DNA from 4 places in the Pseudomonas sp. HLG18 genome. Region 1 is predicted to be linked to each of the others. Evidence: predicted binding sites of a transcription regulator. Region 1 holds the regulator's gene; each other region holds the start of a gene.

What was found. Region 1 encodes FliA, which starts transcription of late flagellar genes. Its sites were predicted from a motif close to CTAAAGTTTNNNNNNNNNNNGCCGNTAA; they were not measured.
Region 2: ACSPX5_RS16590 (methyl-accepting chemotaxis protein) is a predicted target of FliA. The motif match lies at 2,753-2,780, and genes of this name have one in related genera.
Region 3: ACSPX5_RS24460 (methyl-accepting chemotaxis protein) is a predicted target of FliA. The motif match lies at 1,556-1,583, and genes of this name have one in related genera.
Region 4: ACSPX5_RS19335 (methyl-accepting chemotaxis protein) is a predicted target of FliA. The motif match lies at 1,902-1,929, and genes of this name have one in related genera.

Annotation. Positions count from the first base shown of each region.
Region 1 covers NZ_CP195831.1:622,083-626,291, forward strand. The annotation lists gene flhF (flagellar biosynthesis protein FlhF) at 1-283, shown strand, start outside; gene fleN (flagellar synthesis regulator FleN) at 397-1,227, shown strand; gene fliA (RNA polymerase sigma factor FliA) at 1,224-1,964, shown strand; gene ACSPX5_RS02945 (chemotaxis response regulator CheY) at 2,132-2,503, shown strand; gene ACSPX5_RS02950 (protein phosphatase CheZ) at 2,521-3,309, shown strand; gene ACSPX5_RS02955 (chemotaxis protein CheA) at 3,345-4,209, shown strand, end outside.
Region 2 covers NZ_CP195831.1:3,613,610-3,617,818, forward strand. The annotation lists gene ACSPX5_RS16580 (PepSY domain-containing protein) at 1-198, shown strand, start outside; gene ACSPX5_RS16585 (hypothetical protein) at 461-904, opposite strand; gene ACSPX5_RS16590 (methyl-accepting chemotaxis protein) at 1,017-2,639, opposite strand; gene ACSPX5_RS16595 (transporter) at 2,917-3,939, shown strand; gene ACSPX5_RS16600 (inorganic phosphate transporter) at 4,048-4,209, shown strand, end outside.
Region 3 covers NZ_CP195831.1:5,290,755-5,294,963, forward strand. The annotation lists gene ACSPX5_RS24450 (FecR domain-containing protein) at 1-887, opposite strand, end outside; gene ACSPX5_RS24455 (sigma-70 family RNA polymerase sigma factor) at 887-1,387, opposite strand; gene ACSPX5_RS24460 (methyl-accepting chemotaxis protein) at 1,699-3,579, shown strand; gene ACSPX5_RS24465 (SRPBCC family protein) at 3,639-4,106, opposite strand; gene ACSPX5_RS24470 (amino acid adenylation domain-containing protein) at 4,130-4,209, opposite strand, start outside.
Region 4 covers NZ_CP195831.1:4,207,581-4,211,789, reverse strand. The annotation lists gene clpB (ATP-dependent chaperone ClpB) at 1-1,126, shown strand, start outside; tRNA gene ACSPX5_RS19355 (tRNA-Asn) at 1,425-1,500, shown strand; tRNA gene ACSPX5_RS19350 (tRNA-Pro) at 1,510-1,586, shown strand; tRNA gene ACSPX5_RS19345 (tRNA-Lys) at 1,592-1,667, shown strand; tRNA gene ACSPX5_RS19340 (tRNA-Pro) at 1,765-1,841, shown strand; gene ACSPX5_RS19335 (methyl-accepting chemotaxis protein) at 2,000-3,625, shown strand; gene ACSPX5_RS19330 (HvfA family oxazolone/thioamide-modified RiPP metallophore) at 3,699-4,106, opposite strand.

The sequences.
Region 1 (4,209 bases):
CGCTTATCACAGTTACAAGCGTTGCGGGCTGGCCGGGTGCATCCTGACTAAACTGGATGAGACGGCCAGCCTTGGCGAAGTGCTGAGCCTGGCGATCAGTCATGAACTGCCGGTCGCCTACCTGACCGACGGCCCGCGGATTCCGGATGATCTGCATCTGCCGCGCCGTCATCAATTGGTCAGCCGCGCCGTCAGCGTGCAAATGCAGGAAGAACCCAGCGAAGAAGCCATGGCTGACATGTTCGCTGATATCTACCACAGTCCGACCAAGCAGGTTGGCTGAGGTAATGAACCGTTTTTGTACCTACATCGATGGTCTGCCATGCATTGTTCCGGTTGTGAACGCGCAGCCAGTAATGTGGCCTCCGTCTATGCAAGACAAGGTAAAGAAATAACATGGGCAGCATGCATCCCGTACAGGTGATCGCGGTGACCGGCGGCAAAGGTGGCGTCGGCAAGACTAACGTGTCAGTGAACTTGTCCCTGGCGCTGGCAGAGCTTGGCCGTCGGGTCATGCTGCTGGACGCCGACCTGGGGCTGGCGAACGTCGACGTTCTGCTGGGCCTCACCCCCAAACGTACCCTGGCCGATGTGATCGAGGGCCGCTGCGAGCTGCGCGACGTGCTGTTGCAAGGCCCCGGCGGGATCCGCATCGTGCCGGCCGCGTCCGGCACCCAGAGCATGGTTCACCTGAGCCCGGCCCAGCATGCCGGTCTGATTCAGGCGTTCAGCGACATCGGCGACAATCTCGACGTGCTGGTGATCGACACCGCTGCGGGTATTGGTGACTCGGTAGTCAGTTTTGTTCGCGCAGCCCAGGAAGTGTTGCTGGTGGTCTGCGACGAGCCGACCTCGATCACCGACGCCTACGCGCTGATCAAGCTGCTCAACCGCGATTACGGCATGAACCGCTTCCGCGTCCTGGCCAACATGGCCCAGAGCCCGCAGGAAGGTCGCAATCTGTTCGCCAAGTTGACCAAGGTCACGGATCGCTTCCTCGACGTCGCCTTACAATACGTCGGTGCGGTGCCTTACGACGAGAGCGTGCGCAAGGCGGTGCAGAAGCAGCGTGCGGTCTATGAAGCCTTCCCGCGTTCCAAGTGCGCACTGGCATTCAAGGCGATCGCGCAAAAGGTCGATACCTGGCCGCTGCCCGCCAACCCGCGCGGCCACCTCGAATTTTTCGTCGAGCGCCTCGTGCAGCAAACGGCAGGACCTGTGCTATGACCGCCAGCGGTATGAATCTTTACAAGAAGTCGGCGCGTGACGCGCAGTACGAGCTGATCGAGCGTTACGCGCCGCTGGTCAAACGCATTGCCTACCACTTGCTGGCGCGATTGCCGGCCAGTGTGCAGGTCGAGGACCTGATTCAGGCCGGGATGATCGGCCTGCTCGAAGTCTCGACCAAATACGACGCCAGCAAGGGCGCCAGTTTCGAAACGTACGCGGGCATCCGGATCCGTGGCGCGATGCTCGATGAAGTGCGCAAGGGGGACTGGGCGCCGCGCTCGGTTCACCGCAACACCCGAATGGTCAGCGATGCGATTCGCTCGATTGAAGCTAAAACCGGACGTGACGCTAAAGATCACGAGGTTGCGGCCGAACTCCAATTGAGTCTCGACGATTACTACGGGATTTTGAATGACACCCTGGGCAGCCGACTGTTCAGTTTCGACGACCTGTTGCAGGACGGCGAACATGAAGGGCTGCACGAGGATGGCGCCAGTGCTCATCTTGAGCCGTCGCGTGACCTGGAAGACGAGCGCTTCCAGGCGGCGCTGGCGGACGCGATTGCCAATTTGCCGGAGCGTGAGCGACTGGTGTTGGCGCTGTACTACGACGAAGAACTGAACCTCAAGGAAATCGGTGAAGTCCTTGGCGTCAGTGAATCGCGGGTCAGCCAGTTACACAGCCAGTGCGCGGCCCGTTTGCGGGGGCGTTTGGGAGAGTGGCGAGCGCGCTGAAGGCAGTGTGGGGACACTGCGAACGAGGCTGGTGCGGTGGTGAACGGCACCGGTCTTGCTCTGTTGTGCTCCAGACAGTCGTCGAGTGCTTTGCCGGATTGATTGAAATGGCGCGTCCAGGTGCTGGGCGCGTTTAAGACTGCTTGGAGGTCGAATTGAACAAAGACATGAAAATCCTCATCGTTGATGACTTCTCAACGATGCGGCGGATCATCAAGAACCTGTTGCGTGACCTCGGGTTCACCAACACCGTTGAAGCCGACGATGGCACCACCGCCATTCCGGTGCTCAACAGCGGCAGCATCGACTTTCTGGTGACCGACTGGAACATGCCCGGCATGACCGGTATCGACCTGCTGCGTCACGTGCGCGCCGACGAAAAACTCAAGCACCTGCCAGTGCTGATGGTGACCGCTGAAGCCAAGCGCGAGCAGATCATCGAAGCGGCCCAGGCCGGCGTTAACGGCTACGTGGTCAAACCTTTCACGGCTCAGGCGCTGAAAGAAAAAATCGAGAAGATTTTCGAACGCATCGGCTGATGACGCGCGGGGGAGCTATGGAGCATAAAGAATCTTCACAGGGCGACTTTGAGTCGACCCTGAAAAAACACGCGGTCGAACTGGTCGAAAGCCTTGAAAAGGGCAGGTTCGGCGACGCTGTGCAACTGATCCATGAGCTCAATCAGACCCGTGACCGTGGCCTGTACCAGGAAGTGGGCAAGCTCACGCGTGAACTGCACAGTGCGATCGTCAACTTCCAGATCGATCCGCACATGCCGCAGGCCGAGGAAGTGTCGCAGATCACTGATGCGACCGAGCGTCTGGGCTATGTGGTCAAGCTGACCGAAGCCGCGGCCAACCGCACCATGGATCTGGTGGAAAGCGCGACCCCTGTGGTCAATGGTCTGGCTGACGAAGCCCAGGCGTTGAGTGCTGACTGGGGCCGCTTCATGCGTCGTGAGGTCGGGGCTGAAGAGTTCCGCGAACTGGCGCGCCGGGTCGACGGTTTTCTGTCACGCAGCAGCGCGGACAATCGCGCGGTGTCGAGCAACCTCAACGACATTCTGCTGGCCCAGGATTACCAGGACCTCACAGGTCAAGTGATCAAGCGCGTGACCCAGTTGGTCACCGAAGTCGAAAGCAACCTGCTCAAGCTCGTGCTCATGGCCAGCCAGGTGGACCGCTTTGCGGGCATCGAACATGACCGTGCGGCGATGCTTGCTGAAAAAGATCCACAAAAACATCTCTCGCAGGGTGAAGGTCCGCAGATTCATGCCGATAAACGAGAAGACGTTGTGTCCGGTCAGGACGATGTGGACGATTTGCTATCCAGCCTTGGATTTTGAGTTTAGGTTTTTAGACCTGTAGGAGCACCCCATTAATGAGCTTCGGCGCCGATGAAGAGATCCTTCAGGATTTCCTGGTTGAGGCCGGCGAGATTCTTGAGCAACTGTCCGAACAACTGGTCGAGCTGGAAAGCCGCCCGGATGACGCAGATCTGCTCAACGCAATTTTTCGCGGTTTCCACACTGTAAAAGGGGGCGCCGGCTTCCTTCAGCTCAACGAGCTGGTGGAGTGCTGTCACATCGCCGAAAACGTGTTCGACATCCTGCGCAAGGGTGAGCGACGCGTCGATGCAGAACTGATGGACGTGGTGCTCGAAGCGCTGGACGCGGTGAACAGCATGTTCAGCGAAGTCCGCGATCGCAGTCCGATCACCGCCGCCACCCCGCAACTGCTGGCCGCCCTGGCGCGCCTGGCCGAACCGCAATCGGCGGATGAAGCCCCGGCTTCGCCCGTTGCCGAGATGATCGAAGAACTGGTCGTTGAGAACGAGGCCGGGGACTCCAGCGACATCACCGATAACGAATTTGAACAGTTGCTGGACTCGCTGAACGCCGTCAAGGCCGAAGCCGAAGCCCCGGCGGCTACCGCTGCGCCTGCTTCCGATGAAGCGGCCAGCGATGAAATCACCGACGCCGAGTTCGAGTCGCTGCTCGACCAGTTGCATGGCAAAGGCCAGTTCGCGGCCGACGCCGTGGCTCCGGCCGCTGCTGCACCTGCTGCTCCGGCGGCGGGCGACAGCTCGGACATCACCGACGACGAATTCGAAGCCTTGCTCGATCAGTTGCACGGCAAGGGCAATTTTGCTGTCGATGCGCTGGAGTCGGCGATTGCTTCCGTTCCTGCGAATGCGAATGCTGCTCCGGCAGCGGCGGCGGCCGGTAGCGATCTGATCACTGACC
Region 2 (4,209 bases), 3.0 Mb from region 1:
AAGATCAAGTCGCTGGAGTCGATGAACGCAGAAGCCCTGAAACTGCATCCGGGCGCGACCATTACCGACACCGACCTGGATAACCACTTCAATGGTTACGAATACGAAGTCGAGCTGAAAACCGCCGATGGCAAAGAGTTCGATGTGGACTTCGATGCGACGACTGGCAAGGTGCTGAGCAACAAGCAAGACACTTGATTGGCTGATAAAACAAAGCCGCATGACTTTTGGGTTGTGCGGCTTTTTTGTGTCTGGCGTTTGACGAAACTCCGGTTTCGCCTGTGAGAACCATCCCCTCACCCCAGCCCTCTCCCCAAGGGGGCGAGGGGGAAAGGGAGCCGATCTTCATGCTGTTCAAACCTGAGTTCGACTCAGAACTGTCAGGTCGGCGTAACTCAAACATTCAACTCCGTCAGTCCCCTCTCCCTTTGGGAGAGGGCTAGGGTGAGGGGGAAAGGCTTCACGCGGTCGTACTGACCAACGAACCGGAAGTACCGCTGTCCGAATCCTGCAAAGCCGCCAACAACGCCGCCGTCGCCGTCTGCAACGAAGCCGACGTCGTCGCGATCTGCGACTGCGCAGCCGCGACATCCGCAGCCTTCGCATCCTGACTTTCCTGCTTCGCCTGAGCCGCTTGCAGCGCCTGTTGTTCTTCCTGCAATTGCTTCTGCAGCTCGGCAATCTGCTTGCGCAGTTCTTTCACAGTGTCCGATTCTTCGCTGCTGGAACCGCCGCCCCCCGTCGGCGCCGCGCCACCGCCCGCCGCCACTTTGCTGGTGTCGGCTTTCACGCCGGTGCTGGCCGCCGCGGTGGTCGAGGTGTCGTCACCGGTGTCGGCAATCGAGGTTTTGCTGGTGGGCGTGGTGACGGTCTGATTGATCGAAACTGACGTGAGGCTGACCATGGGAAATCTCCAATGCCGGTTATGGATGACCGGGCATCGGCGGCGGTCTGCACGAATTGAGATCGACTGTGTACCGACTCGGTAACCGAACCGGTACACAGTCACTGGCCGGTCAGACGCTCAGGCGAGCGGTGACGTTGTTGAGTTGCCCGGACAGGCCGTGCAGGTTCTGGCTGGCGCTTTCAGTGCGCTGCACGTTGTCGAGGTTGGTGCTGGCAATCGACGTGATCTCGGTCAGGTTGCGCGAGATGTCTTCGGCCACCGAGGTCTGCTCTTCGGCGGCGGTGGCGATCTGGCGGTTCATGTCGCGGATCGCTTCCACCGCGTGGGTGATGCGCTCGAGCATGGCCCCGGCCTGGGTCACTTGCTCGACGCTTTCATCGCTGCGGGTCTGGCCGCTGTCGATGGCCTGGGCCGCGTCCACCGCGCCGGTCTGCACGCTGTGGATGATCTGGTTGATCTCGATGATCGACTCCGCCGTGCGCTGCGCCAGGTTGCGCACCTCATCGGCCACCACCGCAAAACCACGCCCCGCTTCACCGGCCCGGGCCGCTTCGATGGCGGCGTTGAGCGCCAGCAGATTGGTCTGTTCGGCGATGCCGCGAATCACTTCCAGCACCTTGCCGATGCGGCCGCTGTCGGCTTCCAGACGACGGATCACCGTGGCGGTGTTGGCGATTTCGCCGCGCATCTGGGTGATGCTGTGGATGGTGCTCTGCATGACCTTCTCGCCCTGTTGCGCGGACTGGTCGGCATCGTCGGCGGCGCGCGCCGCGTCGGCCGCATGACGGGCAACTTCCTGGGCAGTGGCGGACATTTCGTTCATCGCCGTGGCCACCTGATCGGTGCGGTTGAACTGCTCATTGGTGCCGCCGGCCATCACGGTGGCGATGGCGTTCAACTCGCCGCTGGCGCTGTCCAGATCCTTGGCGCTGCGCTGCAGATGGTTGAAGGTTTCGGCGAGGAAATCGCGCAGGGTGTTGGCCGCAGCGGCGAGGTTGCCCAACTCGTCCTGACGGTCGCTTGCCACACGCTCGACCAGACGCCCTTTGCTCAGTTGGGTGACGTAGTCGATGAGCTTGCGGATCGGTTCAACCAGATTGCGGTTGACCAGCCACAGGCTCAACAAACCGATCAGCAAGCCTGACGCGAGCATCACCAGCAGCCCCAGCCATACGGTGCGATCGGCACTGGCGCTGATCTGCGCCGATTGCTCTATGCCCTGCTTGCGCAAGTCGGCCACCAGCTCGCTCATCTGCTCGCTGGCAGCTCGGTCGACGCCTTTGACAGCAGCATCGCCCGCCGTCGGATCGGCACCGGCGGCGACGTAGGCATCGCGACCTTTCTGGTACGCGGCACCGAGCACACGGTGCTCTTCACGCAGACGCTCGATGCGGGTTTTCAGCGCAGGCTCGAGGCCTTTCTGATTGGCCAGTTCACCGAGGATGTTCTGCACGTCGCGCTGACGATCTTCGAACTGGCCCCAGTACTTGGCTAGGTCCGCCGGTTGTTTGCCGCGCAGCAGGACGTTTTTCCATTCCTGCACCTGCACCTTGAATTGCAGGTTGGCTTCGTCGATCAGTTGCGAGGTGTGCAAGGGACCGGCGATCAACTGGCTGTAGTTTTGCACGCCGTTGGACAAGAAATGAAAGCAGGCCAGCGCGATCAACAGCATCGCCAGCAGGCTGCCGCTCAGCAGGACGAGAATTTGCGCTCTCAGGGATTTTTGCAGCATCGCAGGTACTCGGGACAGGGATGAGGCACGTCCGGTAAGACGTGAATTGTTGCCGGACATCCGTGTCGGCGGACCTTGGCTCATGGCCGAAGGCGCGCAACCTAACGCATGCGTGATCGGCGTGCCAGAGCGCTTCTTGAGAAAATTCCGACCGCCGGTAAGGCATTGATTTTTTACGTCATTTCGCAGTCACAGAAACGTCATGCGCGGTTGCGATGATGCGGCTCAGGTGAATCTGCAAATCCCGCAACAGACGCCTTCCTTGCAGCGAGACTTCATGAACCACAGCCTGGATATCAGCCATCGCGATCCTGATCTGTTTGGCCTGCTTTACGGCTTCCGTTTTCGTCCCGGCGAGCGCGGGCGCGAAGTGGATTCGGCGACCGCCCTGCGCTGTCTGCAGAACGACAGCGACAGCGACGAATTCCTCTGGCTGCACCTGAACCTGGCCCACGCCGCGTGCGAGCGCTGGATGAAAAGTCATCTGCAATTGCCCGAGGAGTTTTTCGAAGCGCTGCACGAAGGCTCGCGCTCGACCCGCATCGAGCATGTGGACTCGGCATTGCTGGCGGTGGTCAACGACGTGGTGTTCAACCTCAGCAGCATGGTGTCGTCGGACGTGTCGACGCTGTGGGTCTGTGTGCGCAGCAAACTGATCGTCAGTGCGCGCCTGCAACCGTTGCACTCGGTGGACAAGCTGCGTTCATCGGTGAAGGCCGGCGAGTGTTTTCGTTCGCCGTCGGAATTGCTCGTGCACCTGCTGCGCGACCAGGGTGAAGTGCTGACCCAGATCGTGCGCAAGACCAGCATGAGCGTCGATCAGGTCGAGGACGAATTGCTCTCCTCGCGGTTGTCGACCAACCGCGCCGAACTCGGCGCCAACCGACGGGTGCTGGTGCGCCTGCAACGGCTGCTGGCGCTGGAGCCGGGCTCGCTGCTGCGCCTGCTCAACCGACCGCCGCCCTGGTTGCAGAAGGAAGACGTGAAGGAGTTGCGCAAGTCCACCGAGGAGTTCGCGCTGATCATCAACGACCTCACGGCACTCGGCGAGCGGATCAAGCTGTTGCAGGAAGAGATCGCCGCCAACCTCAACGAACAGAGCAACCGCACGCTGTTCACCCTGACCGTGGTCACGGTGCTGGCGCTGCCGATCAACATCATTGCCGGTTTCTTCGGCATGAACGTCGGCGGCGTGCCGCTGGCCACCGATCCGGAAGGGTTCTGGATTCTGGTGGCGCTGGTAGCCACTTTCACCGTGATTGCCGGGCGCTGGGCGTTTCGCAAGCGGCGGGATTATTAAGACCGGCGGCGCGGCTAATTCGCCAAACACTGATCTGCCGCAGCCTCTCTGTAATATTTAGCAACGATCATGGGCGACACTCCTTCCCTCGCTCAGGTTTGTCCGCCCATGGCTACTCCCTCCCTGACCGTCAGCCCGGCCTCCGCTGCCAGCGGCAGGCCGGCGCTCGACACAAAAACCGGCCCCTTCACTTACGTGGTGTTCTTCGCCGTGCTGGCCATGGGGATGCTGTTCACCGCCTACAGCCTGATGCACGACATGCACGAACTC
Region 3 (4,209 bases), 1.7 Mb from region 1:
GACAGGCGCAAATCCGCAATGTCCGACGCACAGCTCAGAAAACCCTGACGATACCGGCCGACTTCGCCGATGAAGTCGCCCAGCCGCATGTTGCGCGTCACGATCATTCCGTCGACCCAGGCGCCAGCGTCCATGTCCAACGGTGGCGCCGGTCGAACTCGATGGTGATCGATCAGATAGCTCTGACCGGCGATTGCCTCGGTCGAGTTGCCTGCGGATTGAATCGCGACCCGGCCACTGGTGACGCTCAGGCGCGTGCATCCATCTTCCTGGCGCAGAATGAATCGTGCCTTGAACGGCTCGTAGCTGCCATGACGGCTCTGCACCTGCAGCGGTCGGTCAAACGTTGCACCTTCATCGGCGCCGCCGCAGGTGACGATGATTTCGCCACGGGTCAATCTGATCAGCCGTTGCTGCGCGGTGTAATCGAGATCCACGCTGCTGGCGGTGTTGAGTTCGATCCGCGTGCCGTCCGGCAACTGGAAGCCACGGCGTTCGCCGGTGGCGGTGGCGTAGTCGGCGCTCCACTGTTGCCAGACCGAAGTGTCGCTGGCCAGCCATCCCGCCGAACCCATCAGCAGCGCGCCGGACAACAGCTTCAATGCCTGACGTCGGCCCAGACCCTGTGCACTGTTTTCCAGCGTATTGAACGCCACCTGCGCACCGGGCACGGCGCTCAGATTGTGGGTCAGTTCGGCTTGCAGAGACTGCACCCGTTGCCAGGCCAGTTCGTGATCATGGTGTTCGGCGCGCCATTGTTCGCACTGGCGATTCAGGCGCGGATTGCCATGGTTGTTGCGCAGACGCAGGAGCCAGTGAATGGCCTGTCGTACGACCTGCTGCGGCGGCTCGGCGCGTCGGCCAAGCGAGAGGTTATCCACCGGCATCAGTTTTCGTACCGCAACACGTAGCAGTGAAACAGGGCGTCGGCGACGTAGCGTTCTACCGAGCGCAGGGACAGCCCCATCTGCTCGGCGATCTGCTTGTGGGTCAAACCTTCGCACTGCGCCAGCAGAAACGCCTGACGCACTTTCGGTTTAAGTCCTTCAAGCATGCGGGCAATGCTTTCCAGCAGTTCGATCACCAGTGCGCGGGCTTCGGCACTGGGTGTCTCGGCTTCGGGCAAGTGGGCGATGGTTTCCAGGTAGGCGCGTTCGATTTCTTCGCGTCGCCAATGGTCGATGACCAAACCGCGAGCGATGGTGCGCAAAAACGCACGGGGCGCCTTGAGTTCGAGACGTTCGGTGCGCTGCAGCAGGCGCACGAAGGTGTCCTGGGCCAGATCCGCCGCATCGGCGGCATTGCCCAGCCTCGCACGCAACCAGCCGTTGAGCCAGCCGTGATGACGACTGTAAAGCGCCTGTACTGCAAACTCAGGTGATGACATGAACGCGACAGCCTGAACGTCACAAATGATAATTAGTCGCATTGTCATCAAGGGGTGGAGAATTTGCAACCGGCGCTGCAAAACAGCCATTAAAAAATGACAGGCGAACGCACTGGCACACCGCCCGGCGGGAATCTGGCAGAAATGCCGTCCATTTCCTACAAAGCGTTAAGTTTTCTCCGAATCGTGCCGACAGACTGGGGAGACATGCGTGCACCAAAGTAGAGCAGCCGTCAGAACGCTGCCTGCGCTGTACATGGAATGTTGCATCCGGAACGCATCCCCACTTTTGGCATAAGAAGTCCCATGAAATGAATCTCAAGTTCAGCCATAAAATCCTGTTGGCCGCCTCGGGCGTCGTGGTCCTGGCGTTCGCGCTGTTCACTTTGTACAACGACTATCTGCAGCGAAACACCATTCGTCAGAACCTGCAGTCCTCCGTCCAGCAGGCCGGCGATCTGACCGCCAGCAGTGTGCAGAACTGGATGAGCGGGCGGATTCTGGTCCTGGAAAACCTCGCGCAGAACGTTGCTCACCAGGGCAAGAACGCCGATTTCCCGGGGCTGGTCGATCAACCGGCCTTCACCTCGAATTTCCAGTTCACCTACGTCGGCCAGGCCAACGGTGTATTCACCCAGCGCCCTGACGCGAAGATGCCGGATGGCTACGACCCGCGTCAGCGTCCCTGGTACAAACAGGCCGTGGCTGCTGACCAGACCATGCTGACCCCGCCGTACATGGCCGCCGTTGGCGGTCTGGTGGTGACCATCGCCATGCCGGTGAAAAAGAACGGCGAGCTGCTCGGTGTGGTGGGCGGTGACCTGAGTCTGGAAACCCTGGTGAAGATCATCAACTCGGTGGACTTCGGTGGCCTGGGCCACGCGTTCCTGGTCAGCGGTGACGGTCAGGTGATCGTCAGCCCGGACAAAGACCAGGTGATGAAGAACCTCAAGGACATCTACCCGAACGCCGGTGTGCGCATCGAGAAGGGCAACCAGAACGTGGTGCTCAACGGCCAGGAACGCATCCTGTCGTTCACCCCGGTCGCCGGTCTGCCGAATGCCCAGTGGTACATCGGTCTGTCGATCGATCGCGACAAGGCCTACGCCGCACTCAGCCAGTTCCGTACTTCGGCTCTGATCGCGATGTTCGTCGCAGTGGGCGCGATTGCGGTGTTCCTGAGCCTGTTGATCACCGTGCTGATGCGTCCGCTGATCACCATGGGCCGTGCGATGCAGGACATCGCTCAGGGTGAAGGCGACCTGACTCGCCGTCTGGTAGTGGAAAGCAAAGACGAGTTCGGCGAGCTGGGCAGTTCGTTCAACCAGTTCGTGGAGCGGATTCACGCGTCGATTTCCGAAGTGTCTTCTGCGACTCGCCACGTACACGACCTGTCGCAACGGGTGATGGCATCGTCCAACGCCTCGATCATCGGTTCCGACGAGCAAAGCGCACGCACAAACAGCGTGGCCGCCGCGATCAATCAGTTGGGTGCCGCCACCCAGGAAATCGCCCGCAACGCTGCCGATGCTTCGCAACACGCCAGCGGCGCCAGCGAGCAGGCCGATGACGGTCGTCAGGTGGTCGAGCAGACGATTCAGGCCATGACCGAGCTGTCGCAGAAGATCAGCCTGTCGTGCACCCAGATCGAAACCCTGAATGCGAGCACCGACAACATCGGCCACATTCTCGACGTGATCAAAGGCATCTCTCAGCAGACCAACCTGCTGGCGCTCAACGCGGCCATCGAAGCGGCTCGTGCCGGTGAGGCCGGACGCGGTTTCGCGGTGGTGGCGGACGAGGTGCGCAACCTCGCTCACCGCACCCAGGAATCGGCGGAAGAAATCCACAAGATGATCACCTCGCTGCAGGTCGGCTCCCGCGAAGCGGTGGCCACCATGAACGCCAGTCAGGCGTCCAGCGAAGAGAGCGTTGAAGTGGCGAACCAGGCCGGTCTGCGCCTGGTCAGCGTGACCCAGCGCATCGGCGAAATCGACGGCATGAATCAGTCGGTGGCCGCCGCTACCGAGGAGCAGACTGCGGTGGTGGAAACCCTCAATGTCGACGTCAACCAGATCAACCTGCTGAACCAGCAGAGCGTGGCCAACCTCAATGAAACGTTGAAGGATTGCGATGCGTTGTCGCAACAGGCCAACCGTTTGAAACAGCTGGTCGACAGCTTCAAGATCTGATCGGTTGCGGTCAAAAAAACGCCCGCTGCGGAGCGATCCACAGCGGGCTTTTTCATGCTTTACACAAACAGCTTCAGCACATTGCCCATCGCATCATCGGCAAACCCCTGCACGAAATCCTTGAACCCCGGCAGCGCCTCGGGGCCGCCGGAGGCGGGTTCGGCAATGATCGTCCAGGTCGCCCGCGACTTGCCCGCGCCCAGCGATTCCACATTCATCGCCGCCCACAGGTTGGCCACGCCCAGCGTGTTGTAGATCGTGGTCCAGGTCATGCTCAGCGCCTGGTCGTCCCGGGAGTTGAGTTGCTCGACCACCACGTTGCCATCCTTGAAGAACTTCTTGCGCAGCGAAGACACGCCTTCGCCGGTCATTTCGATGTGCGACAGGGCCGGGATGAAACGGTCGAAACCGTCGAATTGGCCGACCACCGCCCACACTTGTCTGGCGTCCACCGGCACTTCCACCGAAGACACGACGTGGCAGCCGTGAGGGTTTTTGATCAGGGTGTCGGGTTGAAGATTGCTCATGGTGTTGCTCCTTGGTTGATGAGTCAGATGAAGTTGATTTCTTTCAGGTAGTCGCAGCCGCGACGCAGCAGCGCCGGGGATTTTTCCGGGTAGTGCGCGCCCA
Region 4 (4,209 bases), 2.7 Mb from region 1:
ACAGTCCCGTCAGGAACTGGAAGCCGCGCGCCGCAAAGGCGATCTGAACCGCATGGCCGAGTTGCAGTACGGGGTGATCCCGGATCTGGAACGCAGCCTGCAAATGGTCGACCAGCACGGCAAGAGCGAGAACCAGCTGCTGCGCAGCAAGGTGACCGAAGAGGAAATCGCCGAAGTCGTCTCGAAGTGGACCGGCATCCCCGTGTCGAAAATGCTCGAAGGCGAGCGCGACAAACTGATGAAGATGGAAAGCCTGTTGCACCAGCGTGTGATCGGCCAGGACGAAGCGGTGGTCGCAGTGGCCAACGCGGTGCGGCGGTCCCGTGCCGGGTTGTCAGACCCGAATCGTCCGAGCGGCTCGTTCATGTTCCTCGGCCCGACCGGTGTCGGTAAAACCGAGCTGTGCAAGGCGCTGGCCGAATTCCTCTTCGATACGGAAGAGGCGATGGTGCGGATCGACATGTCCGAGTTCATGGAGAAACATTCCGTGGCACGGCTGATCGGGGCGCCACCGGGCTACGTCGGCTACGAAGAGGGTGGTTATCTGACCGAAGCGGTACGGCGCAAGCCTTACTCGGTGATCCTGCTGGACGAAGTCGAGAAGGCGCACCCGGATGTATTCAACATCCTGCTGCAAGTGCTGGAGGATGGGCGCCTGACCGACAGCCACGGCCGCACGGTGGACTTCCGCAATACCGTGATCGTCATGACTTCCAACCTCGGTTCAATGCAGATCCAGGAACTGGTCGGTGATCGTGAAGCGCAACGGGCAGCGGTGATGGATGCGATTTCCACCCACTTCCGTCCGGAGTTCATCAACCGGGTCGACGAAGTGGTGATCTTCGAGCCATTGGCGCGGGATCAGATCGCGGGCATTACCGAGATCCAGCTGGGCCGTCTGCGCAGCCGTCTGGCCGAGCGCGAGCTGAAGCTGGAACTGAGCCCGGAAGCGATGGACAAGCTGATTGCCGTCGGTTACGACCCGGTCTATGGCGCACGGCCGCTGAAGCGGGCGATCCAGCGCTGGATCGAGAACCCGCTGGCGCAGTTGATCCTGTCGGGGCGTTTCATGCCGGGCGAGACCGCGACCGGTGTCGTGGAGAACGACGAGATCACGTTCAACTGAGACCTGCCGGTGGTGAAGTAAGGAAGGCCTCGCAATGCGAGGCCTTTTTTTTCGCCAGGCTGTTGAACTCAAAGGAAAAGGCTTGTAAAGTGCGCCCCGCAGTCAGTCACCAACACGGTTTCAGCTCACTGGGCAGAAATCTGAAATAAGTTGCAAATCATTAACTTGAAAGCAATTTAGGGGGTTGACAGAGGTGTTCTAGGTTGTAGAATAGCGCGCCTCAGACACACGAACGCAGCGATGCGAAAACGGTGTCGAGAAGCTGCAAGTTTCACCGTAGTAAATTGAAATGTGTAGTTCCGTGATAGCTCAGTCGGTAGAGCAAATGACTGTTAATCATTGGGTCCCAGGTTCGAGTCCTGGTCACGGAGCCAATTTCAAACCGGGGTATAGCGCAGTCCGGTAGCGCGCCTGCTTTGGGAGCAGGATGTCAGGAGTTCGAATCCCCTTACCCCGACCATTTTTGGGTCGTTAGCTCAGTTGGTAGAGCAGTTGGCTTTTAACCAATTGGTCGTAGGTTCGAATCCCACACGACCCACCATTTTTGAAACCAGGTAACACTGGGATCGAATCTTAAGATCAGAGGCCAAAAGCGCTGATCGAAGAAGGCGATCTTTGAAAGGTCGCCTTTTTTTTACCGGGGTATAGCGCAGTCCGGTAGCGCGCCTGCTTTGGGAGCAGGATGTCAGGAGTTCGAATCCCCTTACCCCGACCATATTAAAAATCCTCGTATCGAAAGATACGGGGATTTTTTTTGCCCTTCGGAAATGTTTCATTCAAGTCGTCATACAACTTGCCGATAGCCCGCTAACGCAAGGAGGCTGCCATTGATCGCCCCTTGAATCCGGCCAATACAAGAAAAGGGCGTTCGTCATGTTGCTTCGTCAGTTGAATATTGCTCCCCGTGCCGCCCTGGGCTTTGCCCTGATCGCGGTGCTGGTGGCGTTGCTCGGGGTGTTTGCGCTGGGGCAGATGTCGAGCATCCGCGACAGCGAAGTGGCGGTGGAGACGCAGTGGCTGCCGAGCATTCGCGGCGGTGACGAGATTCGCGAGATCATGTTGCGCATTCGCACCATCTCCCTGCGCATGGCGCTGGATCAGGATCCGGCCAACATCGCCACGTACCGCAGCCAGATGGATACCCGCGACAAGGAGCTGAGCGAGAAAATCGCCGCTTACGACCGGCTGGTGACCACCCCGGAAGGTCAGCAGTTGTACGATCAGTTCAAGAAGACCTTTGCTGCCTACCGCTCCGGGATCGCCCAGTCGTTCACCCTTGCCGAGCAAGGCAAGCGTGACGAGCTGACCAAACTGCTGCTGGTCGACATGAAAACCGTGGTCGACGGCTCCGGCAAACAACTCAACGATCTGGCCGATCTGTTTACCCGCCAGGTCGCCGCCGAAAGTCAGAACTCTGCCGCCCACTACGAAACTTCGCGCACCATCGTGACCTTGTTCATCGCTTTGGCGGCGCTGGCCACCGTGGCCCTGGCCATGTTGCTGACCCGCAGCATCGTTCGCCCCCTGAGCGCCGCCGTCGACGCGGCTGAACACGTCGCCAGAGGCGATCTGACCCGCCCGATCGAAACCCACGGTAACGATGAAGTCAGCCGGTTGCTTAAGGCGTTGGCGACCATGCAGCAGAACCTGCGCGAAACCCTGCAGGGCATCAGCGGATCGGCCACGCAACTGGCGACCGCTTCCGATGAACTGAGCGCGGTCACCCACGACAGCACGCAAGGGCTGCAACAACAGAACAACGAAATCGAACAAGCCGCCACCGCGGTCAACGAGATGACCACGGCGGTCGAGGAAGTCGCCCGTAACGCGGTGTCGACGTCCGACGCCACGCGCCAGTCCAGCGAGTCGGCGCAATTGGGTCAGGAACGGGTCAGCGAAACCGCCGGCGCCATCAACGCCTTGGCCAGCGAAGTCGAACACACCGGCGAGCTGGTGCAATCGCTGGCCAATCAGTCACAAGACATCGGCAAAGTGCTGGACGTGATTCGAGCGATCGCCGAACAAACCAACCTGCTGGCACTCAATGCCGCCATCGAAGCGGCACGGGCCGGGGAGAGTGGACGCGGGTTTGCCGTGGTCGCCGATGAAGTCCGGGCGCTGGCTTATCGCACTCAGCAATCGACCCAGGAAATCGAGCAGATGGTGCAGGGCATGCGCAATGGTTCGAGCCTGGCGCTGGAGTCGATGCAGGCCAGTGCCTCGCGGGCGGCCACCACGCTGGTGCTGGCCGAGCGGGCCGGTGAGGCGTTGCAGACGATCACGGCCTCGGTACACGAAATCCACGAGCGCAATCTGGTGATCGCCAGTGCCGCCGAAGAGCAGGCGCAAGTGGCACGGGAAGTGGATCGCAATCTGGTGAACATACGCGATCTGTCGGTGCGTTCGGCGGCGGGTGCCGATCAAACCAATGCGTCGAGCCATGAACTGTCGCAACTGGCCAATGCCCTGCAGGGCATGGTGCGGCGCTTCCAGCTGTAATCATGCAGGCGTGAAAAAGCCGCGCTTCTCGTCAGAGAAAGCGCGGCTTTGTGTTATCGGGCAGGCTGAAAAGTCAGGCACCGTCCTGGTCTTTCAGGTGTTCGAACAGACCTTTCGGCATTTTCTTGCCATTGGCTTCGAAGTTGGCTTTGACGTTGTTGTACGCCTCTTGCTCGTCGATGAAGCCGTCGTGGTTGGTGTCGATCTTGTCGAAGTCGGACTTCGGCGCGACCTTCAGAAATTCGGCGCGCGAGACCTTGCCGTCGCCATCGGTGTCGGTCTTGGCCATCGACGCATCGCCGCATTTACCTTCACCGCATTTGCCTTCCGGGGTTTTCACCGAGGTCTCGGCCGAAGCGACCATATAACCCTGAGCCAGAGGTTGTGCGGCGAACACCGAGCCGGACAGCATCAGGCCACCGGCCAGTACGGCACCGACCAGGCCAAGGGAGTTTTTGCCGATTTTCGAAGTACGGGACATTGCATTCTCCTTCGGTTGCACAGCGCAACCACACGTTAAGGGCGATCAAGCCGGAGCAGGTGTGCTCGGGTGTGGCCATTAAGCGGTGGCGGTGTATCGCGTC